2 regions of the Clostridium oceanicum genome follow, and region 2 is predicted to be linked to the other one. Evidence: riboswitches for the same ligand, from Rfam matches in the RefSeq annotation. Region 2 holds a riboswitch; the other holds the start of a gene.
The links. Region 2 has a riboswitch for ZMP and ZTP ahead of ABDZ71_RS07890 (phosphoribosylaminoimidazolecarboxamide formyltransferase). Riboswitches for the same ligand answer to the same signal wherever they lie in the genome.

Region 1: linked by a shared signal. The riboswitch ahead of pflB (formate C-acetyltransferase) and the one ahead of ABDZ71_RS07890 (phosphoribosylaminoimidazolecarboxamide formyltransferase) in region 2 are both predicted to bind ZMP and ZTP.

What each region holds. Positions count from the first base shown of each region.
Region 1 is NZ_BAAACG010000019.1:630,391-646,465, reverse strand. Features, by position in the region: gene lon (endopeptidase La) at 1-1,119, shown strand, start outside; gene yihA (ribosome biogenesis GTP-binding protein YihA/YsxC) at 1,144-1,716, shown strand; gene ABDZ71_RS19505 (CPBP family intramembrane glutamic endopeptidase) at 1,741-2,466, shown strand; gene ABDZ71_RS19500 (hypothetical protein) at 2,619-3,266, shown strand; gene ABDZ71_RS19495 (hypothetical protein) at 3,669-4,190, shown strand; gene ABDZ71_RS19490 (hypothetical protein) at 4,493-5,434, opposite strand; gene ABDZ71_RS19485 (ABC transporter substrate-binding protein) at 5,537-6,766, shown strand; gene perR (transcriptional regulator PerR) at 6,801-7,223, opposite strand; gene ABDZ71_RS19475 (hypothetical protein) at 7,437-8,051, shown strand; gene ABDZ71_RS19470 (50S ribosomal protein L25) at 8,346-8,921, shown strand; gene ABDZ71_RS19465 (hypothetical protein) at 9,077-9,322, shown strand; ZMP/ZTP riboswitch at 9,444-9,522, shown strand; gene pflB (formate C-acetyltransferase) at 9,568-11,793, shown strand; gene pflA (pyruvate formate-lyase-activating protein) at 11,806-12,504, shown strand; gene ABDZ71_RS19450 (NADH peroxidase) at 12,994-13,539, shown strand; gene ABDZ71_RS19445 (methyl-accepting chemotaxis protein) at 13,840-15,846, shown strand; gene ABDZ71_RS19440 (glycerophosphodiester phosphodiesterase) at 16,043-16,075, opposite strand, start outside.
Region 2 is NZ_BAAACG010000008.1:372,242-388,316, forward strand. Features, by position in the region: gene ABDZ71_RS07880 (S66 family peptidase) at 357-1,358, shown strand; gene ABDZ71_RS07885 (2-hydroxymuconate tautomerase) at 1,405-1,623, shown strand; gene ABDZ71_RS07890 (phosphoribosylaminoimidazolecarboxamide formyltransferase) at 1,717-2,889, opposite strand; ZMP/ZTP riboswitch at 2,931-3,009, opposite strand; gene ABDZ71_RS07895 (hypothetical protein) at 3,085-3,528, opposite strand; gene ABDZ71_RS07900 (DUF6179 domain-containing protein) at 3,732-5,075, opposite strand; gene ABDZ71_RS07905 (DUF6323 family protein) at 5,082-5,555, opposite strand; gene ABDZ71_RS07910 (sensor histidine kinase) at 6,029-7,459, opposite strand; gene ABDZ71_RS07915 (response regulator transcription factor) at 7,464-8,147, opposite strand; gene ABDZ71_RS07920 (Ig-like domain-containing protein) at 8,294-9,229, opposite strand; gene ABDZ71_RS07925 (APC family permease) at 9,599-10,909, opposite strand; gene ABDZ71_RS07930 (YeeE/YedE family protein) at 11,336-12,598, opposite strand; gene ABDZ71_RS07935 (response regulator) at 12,844-13,449, opposite strand; gene ABDZ71_RS07940 (sensor histidine kinase) at 13,427-15,001, opposite strand; gene ABDZ71_RS07945 (ABC transporter permease) at 15,256-16,075, opposite strand, start outside.

The sequences.
Region 1 (16,075 bases), on a different contig from region 2:
GCTATACCAGGAAGAATAATTTATGGAATGAAACAAGCAAAATCTAAAAATCCATTATTTTTATTAGATGAAATAGATAAAATGAGTAATGATTTTAAAGGAGATCCAGCAGGGGCGTTACTTGAAGTGTTAGATGGAGAGCAAAATAACACATTTAGAGATCATTATTTAGAAACAGATTTTGATTTATCTAAAGTATTATTCATAACTACTGCAAATACTTTAAACACTATACCAGGTCCTCTTTTAGATAGAATGGAAATTATTGAGGTTTCAGGATATACATCAGAAGAAAAATTTAATATAGCTAAAAATCATTTAATTCCTAAAAAATTAAAAGAACATAATATGGATGAGGATAAAATAAAATTTTCTAATCATTCTATTTATTATATAATAGATAACTATACTAGAGAATCAGGAGTTAGAAGTTTAGAAAGAAAAATTTCTTCAGTTATAAGAAAAGCTATAACTTATATGATAGAAAAAGATAAGGAATCTGTTAATATAACTATAAATCATATAAAAAAATATTTAGGACCGGAAGTATTTTCTTATGATAAAGTAGATAAACAGGATAAAGTTGGAGTAGTAACGGGACTAGCTTGGACTGCTTACGGTGGAGATACATTACCTATAGAAGTTAGTACTATGCCTGGTACTGGCAAATTACAATTAACAGGTAAATTAGGGGATGTTATGATAGAATCTGCTAAAGCTGCATATAGTTATGTTAGATCAAATTCTAAAGAATATAAAATTAAAGATGATTTTTATAAAAATAAAGATGTCCATATACATGTTCCAGAAGGAGCAGTACCTAAAGATGGTCCTTCTGCAGGAGTTACTATGATAACAGCACTAGTATCAGCCTTATCTAATGCTAAAGTAAAACACAATGTTGCTATGACCGGAGAAATAACTTTAACAGGAAGAGTACTTCCAATAGGTGGATTAAAAGAAAAAAGTTTAGCTGCTTATAGAGCTGGAGTTGATACTATAATTTTCCCAAAAGCAAATGAAAAAGATTTAATAAACATTCCTAAAACTATAAAGAATAAAATTAATTTTATACCAGCAGAAAAGATTGAGAATGTATTAGAAAATGCTTTAGTATAATTTAATAATGGAGAGATATATAATATGAATATAAAGAAAGCAGAATTTATAATATCAGCAGTAAAAAAAGATCAATACCCAAAGGATGATAGAGTAGAAATAGCTTTTGTTGGAAGATCTAATGTTGGAAAATCTTCCTTAATAAATTCTTTAACTAATAGAAGAAAGTTAGTTAAAGTTAGTTCAACACCAGGTAAAACTAGACTAATTAACTTTTTTCTTATAAATGAAGATATTTATTTTGTTGATTTACCAGGATATGGATATGCAAAAGTATCTAAAAAAGAAAAAGAAAACTGGGGCAAAATAATAGAAAGATATTTAACTGATAGAAAGCCATTAAATAAAATAGTTTTATTAGTAGATAGTAGGCATAAACCTACTAAAGATGACATAGATATGTATAACTGGATAAAATATTATGATTATAATGTTTTAGTTGTAGGTACTAAATTAGATAAACTTAAAAGAAATGAAAGAAGTAAAAATATTAAAATAATAAAAGAAACTTTAAATATGAAAAAAGAAGATGATGTTTTACTATTTTCAGCTTTAAGTAAAGAAGGAAAAGAAGAATTATTATCTAAAATTTATTAATCAATTTAAGGAAAGGGCTAATTGATGGGTGTAGTAAATCTTATAAAAGATATTTTAATCATTTTAATAGTTTATATACCTCCATTAGTACTATTTTTTAAACTATCATATAAACATATAAACAAATTTATTATTTTTTTAATAAGCTTTGTTTATATATTAGTTTCAGTTTTATTTACACAAAATTTTATACCTTTTATTTTTACTATTATTGATATTTTGTATTTAAAAAAGAACAAAGATATTTTGCCAGAATTATATAGTTATGATTATTATAATTATGGATTTAATTTAAAAAGATTTAAGGTACTAAAAGGATTAAAATATAGTGTTTATTCTTATATTGGAATGATCATTGTTTCTGCTATATTTGGAACAATATTTTATTTAATGAAATTTAACTTAAAAGAACAGGAAATAGTAAATATAATGTCAAAAATGCCTGCTTATCAATTTTTAATAATGATACCAGTAGTAGTAATATTTGCTCCTATTGTTGAAGAGTTTGTGTTTAGATGGTTTATTTCAGAAAAATTATTAAAAAATAGGTTAGGAAATATATTAGGTATGATTTTCAGTAGTATTTTATTTGGATTAATACATTATAATTTAAGGGCATTTCCTGTATTAGTATGGATTGGTTTATTTAATTGCTATCTTATAAAAAAAGAAGGATATTGGTATGCAGTTTTTAATCATTCTGTGTTCAATTTAATAAACGCTATTGTTATGTTTGTAGGTAAAATTTAATATAAAAAATTAGAGCTAAATGCTAACTAAAAGCTAGTATTTAGCTCTTTTATTTTTTGTAAATATAATTTTTTGTGTCAAAAATAGGATGTAAGAATAATATATACTAAGAACAAAAGATAAAGGAAGACCTTCGGAAAGGAGGATGTAAAGTGGATTTGAATAATATGATGAGTTTATTAAATGGGTTTACTAATGATAAAGGCGGATCAGGATCTTGTCCTGTACCACCAAATGATTTTGGTGGTGGAGGAATAATATTTTTAATATTATTACTGATATTGTTCAGTGGATGCGGATTCGGAAGTGGTGGATATGGTGGCTGTGGAGGGAACACCAACTGTTGTTATCCGCCTACCTATTGCTGCACTAAAAAGAAAAAGAAGAAAAAGAAAGATGATAAATACTATTACTGCTGTTACCCATGTGATTGCTGTAATTCATGTTGTGACTGCTGCGATTGCTGCGATTGTTGTTCTGATTGCTGCGATTGTTGTGATTGCTGTAATTCATGTTGTGACTGCTGTTCTAACTGCTGCAATCCTTGCGGCGGAGGAAACCAAGGATGTGGCTGTGGCTGCGGAAGCGGCTGTGGCGGAGGATACGGAGGATGCGGCGGTGGCTGCGGAGGCGGAGGCCTATTCGGCGGCGGATTTGGCTGCGGATGTGGAGGAGGAGGTTATATATTACTATTAATACTTTTAGCCTTCTTCTTCTGTAGAAGACGTCCACCAGTATGTTCAGTGCCATCAGGAGGAACAAAAAATAATATAGTTAATTTAGATGCAAATGAAGAATAATAGATAACAAAATATAGAACCATAGCCCAAGAAAGGGGGGTTTAGCATGTCAAAGCATAAAAATAAATGTTGTTGTTGTAACTGCTACTCCAATTATCCAGGTAGGAATTATGGATGCGGAGGAAATTATGGAGGAAGAAAATCAAGCAACGGGTTATTAATATTAATATTAATACTATTACAATTTAGATGCCGTGGAGCACATCATCATTGCGGTGATGGAGACCATGATTATTGCAGAAGCTCAGCTTGCGAGGTAGATAACAGCGTATTATTTATCATAGCATTGTATTACTTGTCTTGCTGTAATAACTTCTCATTATGTTGCTCAGGCTGCTAATTAGCATTATAGGAGGGCATTTTGCCCTCCTTAATAATAAGTAATGATTGCGGAGGTATATAATGTCTAAACATAAAAAGCATAAACATAGAGACTATGACCGTTCAAAGGATTATAAAAATAGCAGAAGTAGAAATAATAATCAAAATAATAACATTAATAATAATCCTAATTTAAATAATATTAATAATGCTAATTTAAATGAATTACAAAATATGTTATCTAATGTAGATGTAAACCAGCTATCTAGTATAGTTTCTTCTTTAGGAGGAAACATGAGCAAAGATCAAATTAATGAAATGATTAATAATATAAATTCAGGAAATACAAATTTTGGCCAAAATTCAAATTCAGGTAATAATCCAAATGGAAATACTAATCAAAATCCTAATATGAATCCAAATCTAAATATGAATCAAAATCCAAATCAAAATCCAAACACTTTCGCCAATAATCCTGCACTAGCAAATGATAGTACACTACAATTATTAAATGCTCTAAGACCTATGGTTAGTCCAAATAGGATACAGTTACTAGAGAGATTGATTCAAATATATAGTATAACAAAATTAATAAAAATATAGGTGAAATATATAGAAAGGCTAGAGTCTTTCTATAATTTTTTGGTATTTTTTAAATTTATATTGTAAATAATACATATAGGATTATTATCTTTTATAATAGTATTAAATTGTACTAAAATATTTTATAATTATAATTTTTAACTATAAAGTACAAAATAAAATATAAAATTTGAATATTTTTTTAATAATTGGGAAATATTATAAATGTAGTTCGGAGATGAAATCTCCCTATAAGCATCGATTTAAAAATTTTCGATGTAACAACCCCCCATCCCCCTTGGGACCGTGAAGCGGTCCCTTTTTTAATTTAATTTTATTGAATATATTTTGAATTTATAAGTTTCATCAGAGTTGTTATCTAATTTAAGAAAGACAGATAAGTTATAATTTCCTATATCATCACTGTTATTATCAGCTTTAGAAATACCTTTGAAATTTAAATCCCATTGAACTTCTGTTATATTTCCGTTATTATCAGTTTTTATGTCTTTAAAGGAACCATCTTCAAAAGTGTATATATTATTTTTACTGCAAAGAGTTCCTATAGATTCAAATGAATTTTCTTTCATTGATTTATCAAAGATATCCTTAGGTCTATTTTCTTCTGTAGTAGGTAAACCATGTATATAGTCTATTAGATTTAATATAGTATTGCTTCCCATAAAGCTTTCTTGAAAATTATAATCAAATCGTTTTAATTTATTTTCTATAAAAATAAATGAATCATAAAATATTTTGTTGTTTTTTAAATTTCCAGATATAACTTTTGGGGTTTTATTATTGTTATAATCAATTATACCTAAGATATTATTATTAGAAGAGTATAGCTTTGTAAATTTATTGTTTTCCCAAAAATATACATATTGAGCAGGAAGCTTATATTTTGAACATTGTATAAAGATTTCAGGAACCTTATCTCTAGATATATCAATAAAATTTAAGTTTAAAGGCCAGAATTTATTTGAATCTCCTATAAACTTATCACTTTTATTGTCTAATAGTTCATGATTATTGTTTTTGCTTTTTATATTTATGTTATATTTGTGATTAGAAATTGATATGTCTACGGAATCTTTTTGTCCGTCACCAGTTAAATCTTTTTTTAATACTCTTTTAGTATTTATAATATTAAATGATGAAACAGTTTTATGTTTCTTGATAATTGTAAAAGTAACTAAAACTGCTATAAATAATAAAAAATAAATAATATGTTTTTTCTTTAAAAAAAGTACCTTTATTTTCATACACTTCACCTCTAATTAATTATATGAAAAAGATATATATTTAATTAATTTGCAAACAATAAATATAAACGATTATTTAAAAATCTTAAGGAGTGATAGATATTGAAACAAAAAAGGTACTTTTTGTTTTTTATTATATTTTTTATTTTGTTTAATATATGTGGATGTAATAAGAAAGATTCTTCAAAAGACAGTAAAGAACTAAATGTATATATAGACATAAAAGATAAGCATACTTTAAATGTACTAAAAACTATTACAGATGGATATAAAAATACTCATGATGTTAAATTAAATATAACTAATTCATTAGTAGATGATATAGAAAAGGATATATCTAAAGAAAATAGTCCAGATTTAGTTTTTATTTCTAGAAATGAAATGATGAATTTAGGCAAAAAAGGATTATTAGATGAAATGAAATGTTGTTATGATAAAGATAAAATAAATAATAGATATTATAGTGTTTTTAATAGTTATGGAAGATATGGAGATAAATACTATGGAATAGGCGTAGTTCCCTATACTATTGAAATTTTATATAACAAAGAAGCTTTAAAAAAATTAGATGTAAAAGAACCTAAAAATATAAAAGATATGAAAACTATAATGAAGAAAGTTAATAAAGATAAAAAAATACCAGTATTACTTCCAGATGATATTGATATAAATACTATTATATTTTCTATTATAGCTAACAATAAAATAAATTCTATTGATTTAGAAAAAGCCTATGATAAAGGGAAAGAGGAATATTTAAAATTAGATGGAGTTAAAGAATCTTTTGATACTTATAATAATTTAGTTAAGGAAGGAATAATAACTAAAGATACTTTTGAAAATGCAAATGAAATAAGCCTAGATAAGTTTAAACAAGGAGATATTCCTTTTATAATAGCTATGTCTTATTACAACCAAGAATTTAAAGGTAAAAATATAGATGTGTTAAAATCTCCATATAATGTTGATAAATTAAATGACAATACTCCTGTACTAGTAAATTGTTTGGCTAGTGTACCTTTAAAAGGTAAAAATTCTGAAGAAGTTAGTAAATTTTTAGATTTTATGTTAAGTAATAAAAATCAAGAAGCTATTATAAAAAAGGGAGTAGTTACAGCAAATAAGGAAGTTAACAAAAAACAGGGTAAGTCTTTGTCACCTATAAATAAAAATACAGTTAAAAGTTTAAAGGATGCAAATGAGGATAGCATAATGTTTTTATATAATATAAATTCTAAGATAAAACCAGAGCTTTCTAGTAAATTAGATGATATATTAGCTGGTAAATATACAGGAAAAGAATGGGAAGAAATAGTAAAATATATTAAATAAAAAAGCACTAAATTAGTGCTTTTTTATTTAATATCTAATCATCATTTTTATCTTTGCAATCTTTACATATTCCATAAAAATAAAGTTTGTTAGCAAGAACATCATAATCAGTATAATCTTTAACTTTATCATTTAGATTTGTAAATGATATTCCATTAATGTCATCTACTCTACCACAAGAAACACATTGAATGTGTGGGTGACAAGAAACGTTACCATCGTATCTAAAGTTACCTTCTCCAACGTTTAACTCCTGTACTAAATTAACTTCAACTAGAGTTTTTAAAGCCTTATATACTGTAGCTAAACTCATAGTTGGATAATTAGGTTGTATAGCTTTATATATTGTTTCTGCAGATGGATGTTCTTTAGTTGACTGAAGATATTTATATACTGCTATACGTTGAGGAGTAAGTTTTAGATTTTTTTCTCTAAAAATAGTAGAAATTGTATTCATATTCACCATCCTCTATTAAACAATATAAGTAATTATATAATAAAAATTTTCTGTTGTCAAAAATCAATACATATTATATTATCATTAATAGTTTACAAAGTTAATACATTACATAAATATTTTACCATAAGTTTATATTTATTTAATACTAATAAAATATTTTTTCTTGTAAAAAATATTTATATAGCCTAATAAGGAAAGGATGAAATATAAATGTCTCAAACTTTATTATGCTCTATGATTTCTGCATGTGCAATAATAATAGGAGCAATAATAGGAGGACTTTGGACTTCATACACAAGTAAGAAGTCTAATATAAAAAATGAAGAAATACAAAGAAAAGTTTTAGAAGAAAATAAAAAAATAGAAGATGGTTATGACAATTTAAAAATAAAAGAAAGTGCCAGTATTATAAGATTAGATATATGTACTTGTATTTTTCAAAGTATAAGGACTATAAAGTATATAAATAGAGATTATAATGTATACTATCCTACTTGTATCCCTATAAATAAGCATTACTGGAAAGATATATCTAGATTATATAATACCTTTGATTTAAAAGAAATAAGTTTAATAAATCAAATATATGGAATAATAGAAAAAATAAACTATGATGTTAGAAAATTAGATTATAACAAGAAAAATTTTTCTCATATACTAATAAATTATAAAATATTATTAAAAAAAATATATAAAGATGGTTTATATAAAATATTAGAAGTGAACATTGATGAATGTTCATATATAGATTTAATAGATAACGATATTATAAATGAAGAATATAGAAATGTTCTTATTAAGTTAGAAAATATAATAAAAAATTAATTCATATAATATATTTTTGAAATTTTCATAATAACCTCTTATAGTGGCAAAAATTTAAACTAAGTGTTTATAATGTGAAAAAGGTGTTACTAATGCCTTAATAAATGGTAAATTTTTAATTATATAACTAAATTTTACAATAAGTGATTTATACTTATATATAAATGATTATAATAAAAATTTATTTTTGTCATATGATTTTGAGATCGGTTTTTAAATTACATACTAATAAAATAATGGTATATTATTTTCATTTAGTAATTATTTATTAATAAAAATTGAGGAGGCAATCTTATGAATAAAAATATTATAAATGGATTAATTAGAAATGAAAAAAGTAAAAAGTGCAGAAGAGATGGATTTGTACCAGGAGTATTATATGGTGTAGATGTAGAAAAAACTATGTCTGTTAAATTTGATAAAACTGAATTAATAAGATGCTTTAAAAAATATGGTATGAATTCAGGATTATGGGTAAAAATACAAGATAAAAAAGAATATGTTTTATTAAAGGAAGTTCAAAGAGATATTGTAACTGGACATATTATCCATGTAGATATGCAAGCTGTATCTAAGGATGAAGTTATTAAACATAATATACCACTATTTTTCACAGGAAAAGAAGAATTAGAACATAATGGATTTTTATTAGAAACATTTGCTTCAGAAATTAAAGTTTCAGGTAAAGTAAAATATTTACCTGAAAGTATAAACATAGATGTATCTCATATGAATCCAGGAAATAGAATAAATGTTTCTGATATAAAAGTAGATGACAATGTGAAAATTTGTAATGATATAGATGAAAATTTAGCTTCAATATCAGATAGTAAAAATCTAAATAATGATTTAGAAGATGAGGTAGTATAAGCTGGTAATATATTTTAATATAGGAAACTCATATGTTTAAAAAACATATGAGTTTTTATTTTAAATATACATAATAGTTCAATGTTATATAATAATATTGTAGATTTAAATTACTTTTTAGTTTTAATGTTTTTTATTTTATAAGGAGGATTAGTATGAAGTATAAAATAGGGCAAGAAATAGAGATTACAAATAAATTTTTTCTAAATATAGCTAATGGGAAAAAAGTACAAGTTAATCCTGGAGATAAAGCTATGGTGGTAAAAAAGATAAATGAAAATATGGGGGAAATTATATATATAAGTGGAAATGCTAAAGGGAATAGTCAGAATATAAATATTGAGGTAGATACTAAAATAGATGAAGAGGAAATAGCTAGTAGAATAATGAAGCAAATTTAAGATAAATATATATATATTTAATATTTTACCAAAAAATAAAAGAATAGGAACTATAATAAAACATATTGACAAAATCTTTAGGTGCTGATAAACTCTAATTAAGATAGATTATCAATTAAGTTATGAGTTATACGACTGGCGGAAGTGGAATTAACCACAGGGAGTATGACTTTAAATTGCCGACCGCCTGGGCTAATTTAAAAGTCCAGGCGGTTTTTTGAATACATTTTATTGGAGGTATATATATGATAAAACAATGGGAGAAATTTAATGAAGGTTTATGGAGTGAAGAAGTTAATGTAAGAGATTTTATACAAAAAAATTATAGTCCTTATGATGGAGATGAAAGTTTTTTAAAACCAATTACAGATAAAACAAAAAAACTTTGGAATAAATGTGAAGAATTATTAAAAAAAGAATTAAAAGAAGGAATATTAGGAGTAGATTTAGATAATATCTCTGGAATTAATTCTTTTGCTCCAGGATATATAGATAGGGAAAATGAAGTTATAGTAGGATTACAAACAGATGCTCCACTTAAAAGAATAATAAATCCTTTTGGTGGAATAAGAATGGTAAAGCAAGCACTAGAAGCTTATGACTATAAACTAGATGAAGAGTTAAATAAGATATTTAATAAATACAGAAAAACTCATAATCAAGGGGTATTTGATGTTTATACAGAAGAAATAAGAAAAGCTAGAACAGTAGGATTATTAACAGGACTTCCAGATGCCTATGGAAGAGGAAGAATAATAGGTGATTATAGAAGAATTGCACTTTATGGAATGGATTATTTAATAGAAGAAAAGAAGAATGACTTAAAAAATATGACTTTAGAAATGAACGAATTTAATATGAGAAAAAGGGAAGAAATAAAAGATCAAATTAGAGCTTTAGAAGAAATGAAAAGTATGGCTTTAAGTTATAACTTAGATATAAGTAATCCTTCTAATACTGCAAAGGAAGCAGTTCAAGCTTTATATTTTGGATATTTAGCTGCAGTTAAAGAAAATAATGGAGCGGCAATGTCCCTTGGAAGAGTTAGTACTTTTATTGACATATATATAGAAAAAGATTTAAAAGAAGGAATTATAACAGAAAAAGAAGCACAAGAAATTATAGATCAATTTGTAATAAAGCTAAGATTAGTTAGGCATCTTAGAACACCAGAATATAATGAGTTATTTTCAGGAGATCCAAACTGGGTAACAGAATCTATAGGTGGAATGGGATATGATGGTAAAACTTTAGTAACTAAAACATCTTTTAGATTTTTACATACTTTAATTAACTTAGGAGCAGCACCAGAACCTAATATTACAATACTTTGGTCACAACAATTACCAGAAAACTTTAAAAAATATTGTGCTAAAATATCTATAAAAACAGATTCTATACAATATGAAAATGATGATGTTATGAGACCTATATATGGAGATGATTATGGAATAGCTTGTTGTGTATCAGCAATGAGGATAGGAAAAGATATGCAATTTTTCGGAGCAAGATGCAATCTAGCTAAAGCGTTGTTATATGCTATAAATGGTGGAATAGATGAGAAAAAAGGAATAAAAGTTGTACCTAATATAGATCCTATTGAAGATGAAGTATTAGATTATGATAAAGTTAAAGAAAATTATTTAAAAGTATTAGAGTATGTAGCAGGTATGTATGTAAATACAATGAATATAATACATTATATGCATGATAAATATGCTTACGAAGCTGGAATGATGGCTCTTCATGATTCAGATGTTCATAGATTTATGGCTTTTGGAGTAGCAGGTCTTTCAGTAGCTGCAGATTCATTAAGTGCTATAAATTTTGCTAAGGTAAAACCTATAAGGGAAAATGGAATAGCTATAGATTTTGACATAGAAGGGGAGTTCCCTAAGTATGGTAATGATGATGATAAAGTAGATACTATAGCAGTAGAAATAGTTGAAAACTTTATTAGTGAATTAAAGAAACACAAAACATATAGAGATGCAGAGCATACTTTATCTGTACTTACTATAACATCAAATGTGGTGTATGGTAAAAAGACTGGTTCTACACCAGATGGAAGAAAACTTGGAGAAGCTTTTGCTCCTGGAGCAAACCCAATGCATGGAAGAGATGAAAATGGAGCTTTAGCATCTTTAAATTCTGTTGCTAAAATTCCTTATAAAGATGTATGCCAAGATGGAGTATCTAATACATTTTCTATAGTTCCAGAAGCTTTAGGAAAGAGTTTTGAAGATAGAGTAGATAATTTAACTTCAATATTGGATGGGTACTTTGTTCAAAAAGCTCATCATTTAAATGTAAATGTGTTAAATAGAGAAGTATTAGTAGATGCAATGGAGAATCCAGAGAAATATCCTACACTTACTATAAGAGTATCTGGATATGCAGTTAATTTTAATAGATTAACAAGAGAACAACAACTTGAAGTTATAAGCAGAACTTTCCATAAAAACATGTAAAGGGATGATTTAATGGGAAAAATACATTCTATAGAGACTTTAGGATTAGTAGATGGACCAGGTATAAGATTTGTAGTTTTTTTCCAAGGGTGTACTTTAAGATGCTTATATTGCCATAATCCAGACACTTGGGATTTAAAAGGTGGAGAAGAGATAGAAGCTGAGGATTTAATAAAGAAAGTTAAAAGGTATAAACCTTACTTTAAAAACAATGGTGGAGTAACTTGTTCTGGAGGAGAGCCACTTATGCAGCCAGAGTTTCTTTTGAGATTTTTTAAGTTATGTAAAGAAAATAACTTAAATACAGTTTTAGATACTGCAGGAGTAGGACTTGGAAATTATGAAGAAATATTAAAATATACAGATTTAGTTATGTTAGATATTAAACATATAGATGATAAAAATTATTTTAATATTTGTGGTAGAGATATGAAAGAGTTTATTAAATTTAAAAATGCTGTTAATAAGTTAAACAAAAAACTTTGGATAAGACATGTAGTAGTTCCTGGGGTAACTGATGATGAAAAGCATATAGGAAAATTAAGAGATTATATAAAAACTTTTAATAATGTGGAGAAAGTAGAATTATTACCTTATCATACATTAGGAGTAAATAAATATAAAGAAATGAAAATTCCATATAAGCTTCAAGATGTGGATTCCTTAGATAAAAATAAATTAAAAAAATTAAATAATATTTTAAAACAATAGAATTTGGCAGCCTATATAAGTGTAGATTTGTTTAAAGACAAATCTACACTTATATTTTTGTAATGAATCTTACGTAAATATACGATAAATATTTATACAGGTATAAGATTATAATCATTATTTATCTAAACACTCAGAGAGACATTCTTCTATTACATCTTCAGTTATTTCAAAAGGTTCTGAGTTATTCATATAAAGACCCCCCAGTATATATTATATATAACTATATAGTATTCCAATAAGGAGGTAGTTGTGATGAATTTTGATGTTTTTATTAACTTTATTAAGATTGTATTAAATAGTTAGAATTTTTAGAGGATTCTAACTATTTAAAAGGAATTATATATAAATAAAAAAAATACTTAAAATCATAAAAAATTTTAAAAAAGGTCTTGATAAAATATAATAGTTATTATATAATAATAATTGTCAACAACGAGAAAATAAAATGATTAATATAAATAAAAAATTAAATTGGAGGAATTAAATATGAAAAAATTTGTATGTACAGTATGTGGTTATATTCATGAAGGAAATGAGGCACCAGAAAGATGTCCTCAGTGTGGAGTAGGAAGCGATAAATTTACAGAAAAATCAGATATAGAAATGGTTTGGGCAGATGAACATAAAATAGGTATAGCAAAGGATGTTGATCCAGAAGTTATAGAAGGATTAAGAGCTAACTTTACAGGAGAATGTACAGAAGTTGGGATGTATTTAGCAATGAGTCGTCAAGCTGATAGAGAAGGATTCCCAGAAGTAGCTGAAGCTTATAAAAGAATAGCTTTTGAAGAAGCAGAACATGCTGCTAAATTTGCAGAATTACTTGGAGAGGTTGTTACAGATAGTACAGAAAAGAACTTACAAATGAGAGTAGATGCAGAACATGGTGCTTGCCAAGGTAAAAAAGATCTAGCTACTTTAGCTAAAAAATTAAATTACGATGCTATACATGATACAGTACATGAAATGTGTAAAGATGAAGCAAGACATGGTTCAGCATTTAAAGGATTATTAAACAGATATTTTAAATAAGATGAAATATAGGATAAAGAAGCAGTTACTTAAATTAAGTAGCTGCTTTTTATTATTTAGAAATTATATATTTTTTAGTAAATTAAAAGTAAGTGAAGTTAAGTAATTTATGATTTCCTTCTCTTTGAAAATAAAATAGAATATTGGAAAATAAAAAGTCATTTTGAAATACAAATGACTTTTTTCTATTCTAAATTCAAAAAAGTTACAATAAAAGAAAAAATATTAATTTTTGCAATTATATAACGAATAATTAATTAATGTTATTATTTTATAAATATTTTGAAAGAGGGGGAGAGAATGAAGAGTATAAAATCAAGGATAGTAGTTATGATTTCTTTATTAAGTATATTGATTATAACTATTTGTTCTTCTGTAAGTTATTATTTTTTTTATAAAACAGTTATGAAAGAATGTTCTAATAATATAAGTGTTGCTTCAGAAAAATATGGATCAATTATAGATGGGTGGATGGTTTCAAAATCTAAGGTAATAGATTCTATGGCAGTAGATCTTCAGTATAATAATAAATATGATACTAAATATGTATATACATATTTTAAAAATCAATTAAAAGAAAATAAGGATATAATAGGAATGTATATAGGATTTGAAGATAAAAAATTTATATCAGGGAATGGTTGGATACCTACTAAAGATTATGATTGTAGAGATAGAAGCTGGTATAAAGAAGCTATAGAAAAGGATAAAGTAATATATTCATCTCCTTATATAGATAAAAAATTTAATAAAATGGTTATAACTATTGCAAAGCCTGTAAAACGTTCAGGAAAAACAATAGGAGTAATAGGAATGGATGTAGTATTAGATTATTTAACTAAATTAGTTAAAGATGCCACACCGGTAAAAAATAGTTATGGTTTTTTGTTAGATAGTAGTAATAATATATTAGTTCATAAAAATAAAGATTTTAAACCTAAAGAAGAAAATTATTGCAATATAGAGAAAGTTTTAGATGGAAGATTAAAGGATATAAATTCTATAAATTCAAAAGATAAAGAGATAAAAATTTTAAAAGACTATGATAAGGAAAATAAAGTATTTACTAGGACTAAAATACCTTCTTCTGATTGGTCAGTAGGATTTGCGGTGTCACTTAAAGAATTTAAAAAGCCACTAAGTAATATGATGGTAACCTTTATATGGGTCATAATAGCAGTTTTAGTAGTATCAATAATATTATCTTTGTATTTAGCTAATAAAATATCAACACCAATTTTAAAAGTTACTGATTTAGTGAAAAAGATAAAAAAATTAGATTTAAGTGATAACAAAGAAAGAGAAGAGTTTAAAAAATATAAAGATGAAATAGGAGTTATAGGTGAAGCTGTAATAAGTCTTAGAGAAGAATTGAAATTTATAGTAGAAGAACTAAAAACAAGCTCTTTAAATGTTTTAAATTATTCAAAAGAGGTAGATGGTACTACTAGTGAAATGACAGAATCTATAGAAGCGGTAGCAACAACAGTTGATGAGCTTGCTAAAGGATCTATGGACCAGGCAGCAGATGCTCAAAATGGATCGGAAAAATTAAAAAGTTTAGCAGATGAGATTAAAGTTACAAATGATGGGGCAGATAAAGTTAAAGAGATAGCATTAGAAACAAAAGATATAAGTAAAGATAGTATAATTTCTATGGAAAAAACTATAGAAAAATTTAAAAATAATAATAAAATTAATAATAGTTTAGGAGATAACATAAATACTTTAGCAAATAAATCAGGTGCTGTAGGAGAGATTGTAAGCTCTATAAAATCAATAGCAGAGCAGACTAACCTGTTAGCTTTAAATGCGGCTATTGAAGCCGCAAGAGCTGGAGAGGCAGGCAAAGGGTTCTCCGTTGTAGCAGATGAAATAAGAAAATTGGCAGAACAAACTACAAAGTCAACTAAAGAGATAGAAGATATCGTAAATAATATACGAGCAGAAATAGAGAAGACTAAAGAGAATATGGATTTATCTAAAAAAGTTGTTTGTGAAGTTGATAGTGCTATGTTAGATTCAAGTAACGCATTTAATGAAATAACATCTTCTGTAAATAATATAGTAGATCAAATCAACCATTTAGCAAATAATATTAAAAAAGTATATAAAGATAAAGAAAAAGTTTTACAATCAATCCAAGGGATATCAGTTATAGCAGAAGAATCAGCAGCTTCTACAGAAGAAGTTTCAGCTTCAGTTCAAGAACAAACAAGTTCTATGGAAAATGTATCTGAAACAGCAGAAAAACTTAAAAATGTTACTATAGATTTAGATAACATAATAAATAAGTTTAAATTATAAAACAATAAATCATATTATTTTGTAATATATAAGGAATATGAAAATAAATAATAAGTTAAAGATGTGGATTTTATTTTGTATGTGTTTTTAATTATATGTTAATTATAAGGTTAATAAGTAAGAGTTAAAATTATAATTTTAACTCTTACTTATTTAATTTAGGATTTCGTATTTGTAGTTTTAGGAATTTCTTTTATCATTTTTTAAAATTAAGAGAATAAAATAATCT
Region 2 (16,075 bases):
GCTTAAAACAAATTAAATTTATGATTATATACTTTATATAACACACTACTGTCATATAATCTCTTCTACAATTACACTATAAATTTAAAAGAGAAACCTATGTATTTTATAAATTGGTATCATTAATTTTATATTTTACTAAAAAGATATTAAAACAATTACCTTAATAAGAATATAATTGAAATTATAACATAATGTATAATTTTTTTTTCATATTTAATATAATATTTTATTACTTATATGTAATTCTAGTATTTAGTTGATTCACTATATGCTTTTATGTATAATAGATTACATACATTTTTTTACATTCAATTTTTGCTATGTTAACTTAAAAATTTCAGGGGGCTTAAAAAATGAATAGGTTAACTAAATTAAAAAAGGGAGATTTAATCGGTATTTTCTCTCCATCATCACCTATAACATATACCTGTCCTAAAAGATTTGAAAGAGGGAAAAATTTTCTAAGAAATAAGGGCTTTAAAATACTTGAAGGTTCTTCAACAGGCAAAAATGACTTTTATAGGTCAGGAAGCATTAAAGAAAGAGTTGAAGAATTAAATTCTCTAATTAAAAACCCTAAAGTAAAATGTATCATGTCTACTATTGGGGGGATGAATTCCAATTCACTTCTTCCATATATAGATTATGAAGCATTTAAGAAAAATCCTAAAATAATAATAGGATATTCAGATGTTACCGCAATATTATTAGCTATATATGCAAAAACAGGAATAAACACTTACTATGGACCAGCATTAGTAGCATCCTTTGGTGAATTAAATCCTTTTGTAGAATGGACTTATGATTATTTTAAAGAAATCAACATAGATAAAATAGAATTTCCTTACATGCTAAAAAAACCTATATATTGGACTGATGAGTATATTAACTGGGAAACACAAAACAAAAGTAAAAAGAAATTTAATAATCAATGGCTTACAATTTATAAGGGTACTACTAGAGGAAGATTGATTGGTGGTAATTTAAACACAATACAAGGAATATGGGGTAGTGAATATATGCCAGAAATAAAAGAAGGAGATATACTATTCATAGAAGATTCCTTAAAAGATGCTTCGGTAATAGAAAAAAGTTTTTCTTTACTAAAAGTAAATGGTGTTTTAGACAAAATCTCAGGAATAATTCTTGGAAAACATGAATTGTTTGATGATTTAAATACCAAAAGAAAGCCTTATGAAATTCTTTTAGAAGTATTAGGAGAAAGAAAAATACCATTTATTGCTGATTTTGATTGTTGCCACACCCATCCTATGATGACATTACCTATAGGTTGTGAAATAAATTTAGACGCTACAAATAAAAAAATAAGTATTATTAAAGATTGGATGAAATAATAAAAAATTTTATACTTTATTCTATCATTATAAAGGGGGAATTACTTTGCCAATAGTTAATGTAAAAATATCAAAAGGACGTTCTATTAATCAGAAAAAAAAATTAGTCAAAGATATCACAGATGTTATAGTTAAAGATTTGGATGTATATCCTGAATGGGTTACAGTTTTAATAGATGAATATGATAGAGAAAATTGGGCATCTGCAGGAGAACTTCATAGTGAAAAATTCGGAAGTGGATTTGGAAAAGAAGGAGTTAAATAAAACTAATAAGGACAAATCCATTTTTATTTTGGACTTGCCCTTTTCTTAGTATCTAATATTAACTAATAACTATATTGAAATTCTCTATAAATATTAATGTTGAAAAAGACGAATTCCTGTAAATGCCATAGAAATATTATATTTATCACATATTTCAATTACATTATCATCTCTTATTGAGCCACCTGGTTGCGCAATATAATCAACTCCGCTTTTCTTTGCTCTTTCTATATTATCTCCAAAAGGGAAAAAAGCATCTGAACCTAGCGCTACACCTTTAAGACTTTTTAACCATTCTATTTTTTCATTACTTGTAAAAATATCTGGCTTTTTTGTAAAAATATTTTTCCAAATTCCATCAGCTAAGGTATCCATATAATCATTAGATATGTATACATCTATTGCATTATCTCTTTCAGATCTTTTTAAATTATCTTTAAAAGGTAAATTTAATACTTTAGGATTTTGTCTTAAGTACCATCGGTCTGCTTTATCTCCTGCAAGTCTTGTACAATGAATCCTTGATTGCTGACCTGCTCCTATGCCAATTGCTTGACCATCTTTTACGTAACAAACAGAATTAGATTGAGTATATTTTAGAGTAATCAAAGATATCATTAAATCCCTTCTGCAATTTTGTGGAATCAATTTATTCTTTGTAGGTATATTTTTAAATAGATCTTCAGTTATCTTTACATCATTTCTTTTCTGTTCAAATGTAATTCCATATAAATCTTTTGTTTCCACTTCTCTTGGCTTATAATCTTTATCCATTTGAATAATAACATATGTTCCTTTACGTTTCTTTTTTAAAATATCTAACGCTTCTTTTGAATAGGCTGGAGCAATAATACCATCAGAAACTTCACGTCGTAAAAAAGTTGCTGTTTGCTTATCACACTCATCAGATAAAGCTACAAAATCTCCATAAGAAGACATTCTATCAGATCCTCTTGCTCTAATATATGCAGTAGCAATATCTGATAATTCTACTCCTTCTACAAAGTATATCTTTTTTAACGTTTCATCTAAAGGAACGGCAGTAGCTGCCCCTCCAGGACTTACATGTTTAAATGATGCAGCAGATACTAATCCTGTAGCCTCTTTTAATTCTTTTACCAATTGCCAACTATTAAGAGCATCTAAAAAATTTATATATCCAGGTTTTCCATTTAATATTTTTATTGGTAATTCTCCATCTTTTGAATAAATTCTTGATGGTTTTTGATTTGGATTGCACCCATACTTTAGTTTTAATTCTTTCATATATACACTTCCTTCAGTATAAAAAAGAGCCTACTATCTAGGCACTTTGCCCAGACGGTCGGCTCATATTTGCTATACTTCATGTGGTTAATTCCACTTCCGTCAGTTGTATAACTAATTATTTTATATCACTATTAAGTGCAATTGTCAAAATATTTATAGCTAAAAATATTATTAATCCACTATTTTTTTATATTATTCACTGCTTTTAGAAAAAATTAAGTAACTTATCCACATAAGTAATACTATAATCATAGGAGAAGAAATCATAAGCATACCTAATCCTATATTTGCACCACCTATTTTATCATAAATAATATATGTGTAAGAATCATAAAAATAATATCCCCACATTAACATAGATGCAATTCCACCAACAACATAGGCTGAAATTAAGCCTTTAAAGGTATTCTTAAAATTTTTTGTCCTGATTTTAAATAAACCAAATATAAATAGTAATACAAAGGGTATATATGTTATAAGTGTTTGAAACAACCTTGGTTGAAATTCTTCTACTAAATAAAAACTTCTATTTGTAAAAACGCTAAATAAATACTGTCCTAACCAAACTACTGAAATAGAATATATTATAGATACTATACTAAATGTTTTCCATAGCTTAATTTGCTTTTTATTCATCTTTTCTTACTCCTCTCATTTTTATTATTTTTCTTATGTGATTAACTTCATTTACCTTTACTAATTTATATAGATTATTTTATAGTCTCTCTAATTAAAGTAAAATTATATGTTTTTTTAAATTATACATGAAAAGCAAGAAAAAATGTATCTATTTTATAGACTTTATTATTTTAGTAAGTTATTATAAAAATTCATTGAACCTATAAATTTATTTTCTTTTTCATTTCAGCTATATTTTTTTGATCCTTCTCACTTAAATTTGATATAAACTCATTAAACTTATAATATGGTTCTTTTTCATATTCATCTTCAAAAGTTAAATATGATATATATTTAGATAAAAGAACTATTTCCATTTTGGATAAACTTTTAAAATATATAGTATACTCATCCTCAAACAAACAATCAGCATTTAAAATATCTATTAAATCTTCTAAACTCTTAATGTTATTTTTTATTAATTTAATCTTACCTTCTACAATAGGACATTCTCTAATTTTTTCGCTTAATTTCTTAAATTTAGAGTTTTCCATTTTCTTTCTATCTGTGTATTCAATCATTTCTTTTTTCTTTTCCTCATTAAAAGATATAAATACTCTTTCTAATTTATTTATTTTTATGTTTTCATTTATAAGAGAAGATATCTTTAATGTGGCCTTTCCAATATAATATATCAATGCTTTATTTTTAATACATAAAATTTCACAACATATTTTTGCATCTTTTAATAATTCTTGTTGTAACTTCTCTAAATCTAATTTTTCTAATTTATTTTTTATAATAATTCTGTCTAAATTATTTATATTAAGGTTATTTAAATCTTTACCACAAATAACTAATCCCAATGAATTAATAAGAACTAACTCAAATATATTTATAAGCAACAATTCACATTTTTCATCATAACCTTTTAACAGCTTATTTACTTCATCATTATCAAATTTACTGCAAAACTCATTTTCTAAATTTAAGTTATACAAATAGTTATAAATATATTCAATACCTACATAATTTATATTTTGAATAGAAAGCTGATAATCTATTGAACCTGGAGTTTCTTGTGCTTTGAAAAAGTCATCATATTCTTTGAAAAATGGAACAATCCCTTCTATAGTATCACTATAAGAATAATTATTAACTTTAAGCTTATTTTTATTAATTTTTCTAAACAACCATTTGCTTTCTAATATTTTACTTTTAATAAGGCTCTGTCCCTTATATAGCATATCAAACAAGCTAATATGTTTTAATTTTTTTACTAAAATCTCTATATCCTTAAAGGTTTTTAGATAAATTCCTATGGTATAATCAATACACTCTAAAATACTTTGGACAACTTCTACTCTTGCTGAACTACTTTCATCTTTTGTATAATATTTTAATTTTATTTTTAAAAGATCCATTCTTTCATAATATATTTTAGCTAAAATCTTATCATTTAATAATTTTTCTTTATAACAAAACTCCAAAACATCTTTGAAAAAATATTCTTCACTGAAGTTATTATTTGTAAAATAATTATACTTTTGAATGTGATTTTCCATAACTTATCAGTCCTTCTCATTTTTAAGATTTGTATAATCATGTACACCATACCTTATATTTTCAGCTATTTTATATAAAGCTTTTCCTTCTAAAAGTTCCAATGACCCCTCACAATAATTATTAAATTTATCTTTCATTATTTCTATTAATTCATCATCACTTAGATAATCTAAAGTTTCATTCTTATAATTATAAAAAATCTCTACAAGTTCATTTATTGTATCACTGTAATTATACTTAGCTATGTAGGGTGAATCATAAAAAGCTATAATAATTTTGTTTATAATCTGACCATTAAATTCTACTCTACCACTTTTTTGAAGAGCTGTATTTCTAGTATCAATAATTTCTTTAGCATCTTCTTTTGAAAGTTTTAATCCATATTCTGATGTAACTTCATTGCACATAACTATATCCTTTAAAATTTGTTTTTGTTTGTCTAACAAATTACTTTTAAATAACTCAATAGAATTTTTCATTATAAAATCCTCCTAAAAGTATTGACTTTTATTCTAAAATATGATATGATAAAGTTAGTATATTTTATTGTAATTAATTTTATCATTGACACCAGTATATGTCAATGTATTTTAATATGTTAAAAAGAGGACCTTCATTTTGAAGATCCTCTTATTTATTAATTTAATTACAGGTTAATATAAAACAAGGCTACTAGAAACCACAGGCCTTAATACTAACACTATTCTAAAACAGTGATTATACTCTTAATATAAATAGAATTTCTAAATAATTTATAAATTCTTTCATAATAAGTTTTTTATACTCTAAAAAATAATCATAAAATTTTTTTAATAATAAAAAAGTAGCCCACATAATTTATGTGTAACTACTTTTTCATAGCATTAGTTTAAAAAAATTTTATACATAATTAAATTTTATACTTTATTATTATATATTAAAAATCAGGAATTTTTTTATAAAACTACTGATTCTAATCTTCCCTTATTGGTAACTGAATTTTTGTTTTTATTAAAGATCCATTTTCTATAGTTATTTCACCATCATGTTCTTTAATTATTTCATTACATAAATATAAACCAAGACCTCTGCTCTCTTTATTACCGTTATCAGATTTTATAAAAGGTTCAAATATATTATTAAATATATTCTCTGGAATTGGATTACTATTATTTATTACTTCAATAATGTACTTATTTTCTAATATATATGAATTAACATAAATTTTATTTCCTCCAGAAGAATATTTTATTGCATTATCAACCACATTTATTATTACTTGCCTTATTTTATTCTGCTCAACCTTAACTGTTCCCTCATTTATATTTTGTATTATTTTCAAAGAATATTTTTTAGCCTTTATATTCATATCATTACAAATTTCAGTTATAAGTTCTTTTATATTAATATAATTAAGCTCTTCTTTAATAACACACATACCTTTTGATACTTCTATAAGATCTAGAACTAGCTTATGTAGTCTACCACTTTCTGAATATATTCTTTCAATTGCTCTTTTATCAAAATCTTTGTCCTTAACCATTCCTGTAAGAAGTAACTCTGCATATCCTGATATAGCTGTTAAAGGCGTTTTTAACTCATGGGTTACGCTATTAAAAAATTCTCTTCTTCCTTTTTCCAATTTATAAACCTTGTTTTTTTCTGATTCAATAGTTTTTATTTGTTCTTTTATCTTATCTCTCATATTTATAAATTCTCTTGCAAGTATAGCCACTTCATCTTTTCCTTCATGATCAATTGGGATATCATAATTACCATATCCTAATTTTTTTATTGCATCTGTTAGCTTACTAATAGGTTCAGTGATTTTATTGGTTCTTAAATATAAAAATATAAATATGACTATGAATATTCCTGCTTCTATAATATTTATAAAATTAATAGTATTTTTATAATTTCTATATTCTCCATTATAATTTTTTACTATATTTATGATTCCTACATACTTGTTATCACTATAAATTGGATAAGTTAATATTGCATTTACTCCATTTTCTTTGTATTTTAAATCTACTACAGCTTTACCACTCATGGCTATTTTATTACTGTCTTTTATTATACTCTCAAATTCTTTTTCAGAATTTCCTTCTAGCAATTTATACTTTATATCTCTTATATCACATTTACATTCATAATTTAGAGATATGTGTTTTATTATATAATTACCCTCTTCAACTAATGATTCTTTTTTATCTTTAGAACTATTACTTTCAAGGGTATACTTTATATATTCCTGTGTACTGTTCATTAATTGTTTTGAAAAGTTATTTATATTATTTTCCATATTGGACTTTAAAACATGTGTTATAGACACATTCATTACTATCATAGAAACTATCAGTATAAATATTAAACCAGTTATAAATTTATATCTTATTTTCATAAAATTACCTCATTACATATCCTATTCCAAAAACAGTATCTATAATAGATGGTGAATTTTCTTTATCAAGCTTACTTCTTAATCTTCTAACATGTACATCAACAGTTCTTATTTCCCCATCATAATCTATTCCCCAAACTTTATCTAAAATTGCTTCTCTTGAAAAAACTTTATTTCTATTTTCAATAAAAAACTCTAAAAGTTCATATTCTTGAGGTTTTAATTTTATTTCTTCATCATCTTTGAATACAATTCTTCCTTCTAAATTCACTTTAATAAATTTATTTACATATACATATTCTTCCTGTGATTTTTCTCTATATTTGTTAACTCTTCTTATTGCAACCTTTACCCTAGTTAATACTTCTTTTATGTTGAAAGGCTTAGTAATATAATCATCCGCACCTAATTCTAATCCTAAAACCTTATCCACAATATCGTTACGAGCAGTTAACATGATTATTGGAATACACCATTTACTATTTATATATTTACATAATTCAAAGCCACTTTTGTCTGGTAAATTTATATCCAACAAAACTAAATCTGGATTAAAAAAATCTAAAGTATCTTTTGCCTCCTTAGCTAAAAATACCCCTTTAGCTGTATATCCATCTGCTCTTAAAGCAGATACTAAAATATCATTTATAGATATTTCATCTTCAACTACTAGAACCTTAAAGTCCATTATATCTTCCCCCTACTAGTCACTTCCCAAAAGTAAATCTATATAAAAGAATTAAATCATACAATACTTTATAAATATATATGAGAATATTACTGGCTATTTTTTCAGTAATTCTCCCATAATTATTCCTATTTAAACTATAGATTTTATTCTACTATCTTGCCATCTTCAAAAACCTTAATAACACCAACAGTTCCTGTTCCACCTTGTTTTATAAATGTTTTTGACTTTACTACAATTTCATAACATTTTTCACCATTTTGATTTTCAACTTCTTGAATAATTGAATAAGTTAAATCTTCATTATTGTCATAATAATTTTTAGCATACTCTAATGCTTTGTCTCGAGAAAATTCTACTTTATTATTCTTGTCATGTTCTAATACTTTATCTTTATTAGAAACTACTTTATTGTTATTTTTAGAATTTTGTAACACTTTATCTTTATTAGAATTTACTTTATTATTTTTAAAACTAGCCTTTTCTGATTTTTTTATTACTGTAAGATTTAGTTCAGCAGTTCTATCATATTGTTCTATTCTTCCTATATATTTTTTAGTTCCTAAACTACTTGTATCTACATTGTTATTATCCCAAGAAACCGCAACTTCTTTGTCTTTATTATTTATCTTTGCTTTAATTTTACTTGGTAAATTGTATTCATTATCTTGATAGACTTTTGCATATACTTTAGTAACTTCAAATTTTGATTTTATAGTATTTAGTAAGTCTTTCATATTTTTAATATCAACTTTATTACTTATAGCAAGCTTTATAAAATAATAGGCATCATCTACTCTATTTTTTTCCATATACTTATTTTTTATTTCTATATAAGACGCCTTATTAGCTTTATCCATTGAAACTGCTTTTTCAAAAGAACTTTTAGCATCATCATATTTCCCTGCATTTAAAAATTTGATTCCATCTTTAATTATTTTTTTTACTTTGTTTTCTTTCATATCTTCTTGCTTTTTCACATCATTTGTTAAAACAGTTCTTTTTTGTTTTTTCCCACATCCTGAAACACTTAGCATAACTATTAATATTAATAATAATGAAATCATTGCTTTTCTTTTCATAATTTATCACTCCTTACATCTACTGTAATTAGATGTTATCATGACATTTTTACCAAAATTAGCGAATTTGTTTCCAACTTATTACCACAAAAATTTAAGAGTATATTTTGTACCATAATATTACTACATGTAAATTTTTTATCGACTTCTAACTTTAATCATAAAATATTTGTAATAATATATCAATATATTTAATAATATCCAATAAATATATTAACTAATAAAATAACTCTCTTTGCTAAGAAATCAATCTTAGTAAAGAGAGTTATTAATATATTATATCTGCTGATGATTTTCATAAAAATAAGTATATTAGGATACCACTTTAAAATAATAATTTATAGATTCACTTTTTTCATTTACTATATTTTATATTTTAAGATAAGCAATGGCTCCAATTACGCACCATGTTATTAAAGCAATCATAGCTTCCTTACTTAAAGCTGCAGGAGATATAGGTAAAAGTAATAACATAATAAACACTATACTTATTACTGTACCTACCATTGCCACTGTTTTGGTTACTTTATTTTTAGATTGTTTCAATACTGCATAACATACATAAAAATATGCAATAGAAGCACCTAAAGACGACATGTCTACTATCCAAATTATAACCTTTCTACCAAACCAAGGAGCTATTAAACTTATTATTGTTATAAATATTATAGCGCTTTTAAAAACACCATTCTTATTTACTTTTGCCATTTTAGGTGGGAGCATCTTATAATTGGCTATAGCTCCTAATAATTTTGAGCTACAAATCATAAATCCATTTATACCGCTCCATACTGCAGCACTTAAAGCTATAATTAATAATATAAAAAATCCTTTACCTAATGTACTTAATACCGCACTTCCTGCTGCCCAATCTAAATTCATAGCTTCTTTTGGAGAATAAGCAAGGGCTGTTACTAAATTTAATATATTATAAATTAAAACTCCTATTGTTAGAGAAGCAATTGCCACTAATGATGCTTTCTTTTTAGAAAAGTTAAATTCTTTACTTAACTGAGGAACTGCATCAAATCCTATAAACGCAAAAGGTGTTATTGCAAATACTTTTATTATTTGGCTTAAATCAAAAGAATAATTTGAAATATATGATTTAGTAAAATTAGTTCTATCACCTTTTATAAACATTCCAATGCAAACTACTAATACTACTGATATCAAGCTAAGAATTATTACATTTTGAATTTTGCTTGTCTTTTTTATGCCTTTTAAATTTAATGAAGCAAATGTAAGTATTGTTATACTTGATATTAATATCTCACCTAGATAGATGTTATATCCAGCAATATTATACAAATAACCAAATTCTAAAATTCCACCAAATAATTTTTTAATTACCAAGGGAAATGCGGTTGCATTTAATGGAATCATTGTAAAATATGCAAGTGTCAAAAACCACCCTACAATAAATCCATGTTTTTTTCCTAATCTATTATAAGTATAAGAAAATTCTCCACCCTCTTCATCATGACTTTTCATCATAACAAGATAGTTTTTTTCAATTATTATTATACATATTACCCCTAATACAAGTCCTAAAAATGTATTTATAACTCCTGATTCCTTTAAAAATTTTGTACCTGGAAGCATAAAGGAACCCCAGCCTATTATCCCACCTAGAACTATTGAAAACATATCTATTTTACTCAGTTTATTTTCATTCATAATTATCTCCATCTTTGATTAATTTACTATCATTAAAATCATTAATATTTACTAGTACTTTGTAAAAAAGCAATAAATCAGTTCTTTTAATTTAAAAAGTAAAGCAATATGTATCATTTTAATTTCATCTATATATATACAGTTCCCTATTGCTCCACTGTTATTACTAAGTCCACCTTAGTTCTTATCATTCTTAACAACCTATACCATTTTCAACTATTAAATGTATTTCTTTTCTATATGAATCTTATTGTTCATTAATATACTTACATTAAAAATACTCATTTTAAATCAATATAACCCCTTATATAAAACAAGAACTACAATTAGTCTTTTATTTTTAACTTAACCAATTGTAGCTCTTTAAAATTGTTTATTTTCTGTGATGCACATTAAAATAATAAGTGAAATATAGTATAAATTTTTTTATGCCTTTTTCACCATTAACTTTTTATAAACTATATTTCCTAAAATACCTCCTGCTACTAAGAAAGCAAGGAATATCCAACCTGATAAAGAGAAGTTAGCTATTGGTGTATAAAGTGCTCCTACATTACAACCATTTGATAATCTAGTTCCAAGTCCCATAGTAAATCCACCTACAACATAGATTAAACCTTCTTTTAGTGTTATAGATAAACCTTCTTTAACAGTTTTAGCAAAACTTCCTGCTAAGAATAATGCAACAATTGTTCCTAGTATTATACCAAAATTTTGTACATTTATTGGATGTGAAAAGAATGGTGCTGTATATATTTTTGCTGGTTTAGTTGAAAAACTTGCTACACTTTCAGGAGAAACTCCAAAGAATATAAGTAATTTACCAAACCAGAATCCATAAGGAGTAGATGCTCCCCATCCAGCTTTAGTTACACCCATTAAAAGTGTGAATATACCACCAATTACAACTGCTCCCATTCCAAGTGTCCATGGTTTTACAAATAATTTTTCATAAGTTTTTTTACTAAATAATTTGAATGGTTCTTTATCTTCATTAATTTCTTCTTGAAGAATTTCTGTATCTACACCAAGGTAACTATTTTCTGATTTCCTTTTATCTTCATATTTTTTAGCTATCCAAATTGCTATAACAGCAAAAATAATTGTTACTATTATTGCTCCTAAATATCCTTCTAATCCATCCCATTTAAATAAGTCTGGTAAAAATACTCCATTTTTAAATGTACTAGTTTTAACTAATGTCTTTGTTACCCATGGAGCTGAACTTTGAATTGGGAATCCTACAAATACTCCCATTCCGAAAAATATAAGGGTTATAAATGCACGTGGAAGTCCTGTTACTAAATCAGTAAGAACTCCTGATGCACAACAACTAGAAAATGACATACCAAAACCAAATAGTATTCCACCTAATATAAGTCCTAAATTTATAGGGTTAACCCATAAATCATATTTAGTTACATCTTGTCCTAAAAAGAAAGCTACACTTACTATTGCTGTTCCTACAAATAAAATCATTAACATTCTCATAAGCTTTGTCGATCCTGCTCTATAACTTCTATTTACAGATCCTGCAAACCCAAAGAATGATCTTGTAAGGGCATATCCAAGTCCTACCCCCGCAAGTAGTCTAAAAAATAGCATTGAACTTGTAAGTCCAACATTTCCTATTATTATGATTGCAATAAGTAGTATAAATCCTATAAGATACTCTGTGTTTTTTTTCACAATAATTTCCTCCTCAAATATTATTTTTAAATTAATATTATTGTTACTTATTCATTTTGTCTTTTGATTAAAATTACCTATGTATAATTACTTTTATTGTTAAATTTTTGTCTAAAGAAAGCGCCAACTTTGTTACTTCCCTAATATAATAACACAGAAGTTATAGGTACTTATTATAAGACTTGCTTATATAGAATAATGTTTTTTTATATCAATTTCAAAATAATAAATGTAGGAATCATAATTTAATAAATTGGCTGAACATACCCCAGTTGAATTCCTTTTGTAACCGCTTCTATAGAAGATGTTACATTTAGTTTAGAAAATATATTTTGTATATGGTTTGAAATAGTACGTTCACTTAAATGAAGCAATTTTGCAATATTTTTTCTTTTATATCCTTCAGCTAATAATTGTAAAATCTGCTTTTCATTTTTTGTAAGAACTTCTATAAAATTAACATTGCCCTCAAAAAAACTATTTCCTTTATTTATATGAATAAGCAATTTAAAAAGCTTGTCTGGAGTTATATTTTTATTTAAAAAACCTTTTACTCCAATCTTTTTTGCTTCATAGCGATATACTGGCAAATCATAGCCAGTTAAAATAACAATCTTCTTTTCAGGATAAATAGCTACAATATCTTTAGCAATCTCTAATCCATTTTTACTAGTCATATTATTTAAATTTATATCAATTAAAATAATATCTAAATTCTTTTTACTTATTACTTCCATAACTTTATCAATATCTTTAATTGTATAAAAATTTTCAATTTCATCATAATCTTCTAAAGCAAATTCTAAACTTTTTACAAATAAAGCATGATCATCTATTAATAAAATATTCATAAGAATTATCCCCTCTCATAGTTATTTCAATAATAACAGATATCCCACCAAGTTTACCTGTTTTTATAATTAAATTACCATTAAGCAAATCTACTTGCTCTTTAATAGAACTTAATCCATGATGATCTTTAATATCTATATTATTAAATCCAATTCCATCATCTTCTACAATAACTTTTATTTCTTCTCTTTTTTGAAATAAAGAAACAAAAATCCTCTTGCAATTTGAGTGTTTAAAAGAGTTTGTTATCAATTCTTTTAAAATCCTATATATTGATATATTATAAGGCTCTACTAAAAACAAATCTTCATTACACTCTAAAAAAATACAAATATTGTTTTTATAAGTTTCTCTTATCATATCTATCAAATTACTTATGTTTTCTTTAAAGGTTAGATCTTTTAATATTATTGGATGATATTCTTCCATCTGCTGCCTAATAGACTTATTTAATTGTTCTAAAGTTTCTATTATAATATCTTTAGCTTTTGGTTTATCTATTTTGTACATCATGTTTTTTATAGATAATAAATCTTGTAATATTTCATCATGAAGATAATTTGAAAAATCCTTTTTAATTTCTTCTTCTTTTGATATACGAATTAAATTATTTATATAAAAATTATAATTATTTCTATTAAAATCCTCTTTCTCTTCTTTAAATACTTTATAATTTATTTCATCATATAAAAGAGTTAAGTAAAATAAAGCTATAAAAATAAAAAAATGTATTAAAATAAAATAGCTTATTGCATTAAAATGAAAAAGTACTCCTGACATAACTGTAGTTACAAATACAACAATACATAATAAAACATTCTTTCTTGAATTTAAAGAAAAATATTGATTTAACTCGTTAAAATTATTTTGTATTACACCATATATACTAAATATTATTAAAGATGTAATTATATAAAGACCTATATTCCCCATATAATCTGGGCTATTTCTAAAAAAATACCCATAGATAATAAAAGGAACTAAAGTAATAGCAATTGAATATATTATGTTTTTTCCTTCACTTTTAAAAACAAAGTTAACTCTCTTTTTGTTTTTACATAATAAATAAAATAAACATATATAATTAAAAAGCCAATTTACTGAAAGCATAAGATAAAATATTCTAAGATTTAACATAGAAAGTACTGTAATAAAACAAATGCCTTTTAAAATTCCATCTATTAGCTTTCTATTTTTATATGAAGAATTTTGAAATATAAAAACTAATAAAAAACTTATAACTTTATATGGGAGAAAAATATATAATAAAAATGATATATATTCAATTATTTCTAAATCACTTCTAAGCAACAAAAAAATCCATGAAAGAAATAGTAATAAATTAGAAAACTCTGATAAAACTACGTTTTCTTTTAAATTGTTAAATTGTATATAACTAGAAGTAACAATCATTATTGAAATAACTGACAAAGAAAGGACACTAGAATATGCTCCATCTTTGTTATCAATATATCTATATATAAGAAAACTTATAACTAATAGTTGATTTACTAAAAAAATGATTTGTTTTTCTTTGTATTTAAATTTCATAATTAATCTCCTAAATAAGTATGTATTTTAAAATATTCTATAAATTAACTTTTATTATAATATACCCCAAATGTTTTTCACAATATGTAATTAATAAATAAGTAGCTGTTTTGATCTATAGAATTTCTTGTTAAGGATATACTCTTTATCTAAAATATTTTGTTTTGATATATATTTTTTTACTATAAACCCCTTACTTTTATGAATTTAGTACTTTACTCTTTATTATTTAAAAGAAGCTGTACACTAATTAATTAGTGTGACAGCCCTTTATCTAAAATCATTTTGTAGCAAGTGTATTTAGTTATATTGTAATAAATAATATATACAATAATGAAAATTCCAATGGAAACAATTAATGGTAATATTAATGCACTACTTTGACCAAGTAAATCTTGCATCAAAAGATTTTTATAACAATATAAAGCAAACATGCTATGAACAGTTCCTAATATAGCTGGTATACAAAATAGTATTTTAATTTGCTTTCTAATAATTTTTTTAATTTTATTTTGATTATATCCCATCTTTATAAGTATATTAAAATCATCTCTATCATAAAATATCCCTGATATATTATGAAAATATAATATACTTCCAGTAGCAATAAAAAATATTAATGTAATAAATATTATCAATAAATTAGTTGAACTATTTGCATATACAATATCATTCTTTTTTTGAAAAGCACTAGCAAATTTTACGTTATCTTTAAATAAAGGATATATACTTTCATATAATTTTTTATTTTCTCTCATATCTTTCCCGTAAATACTCATAACTTTATTTAATGAAGGTTTAAATTCAGAAATTTTTTCATAAATGTTATCAGAAATCACAAGAGTTCCTACACTATTAGCAAAACCAATTGGATTATTCAACGTAGTATCTAGTACTTTTACAGTTATATTCTCCTTTGAATCTACATTTAGTTTATATACACTCCCCTTGTCCAACTTCTTATTATCATACATATATTTAATTAAAATACAGTCCTTATCGGATAAAGGGGTTTTACTTACTTTTTTATTTTGTAATTGTAATAACTCTTTATAATCTGATTCACAAATTAAA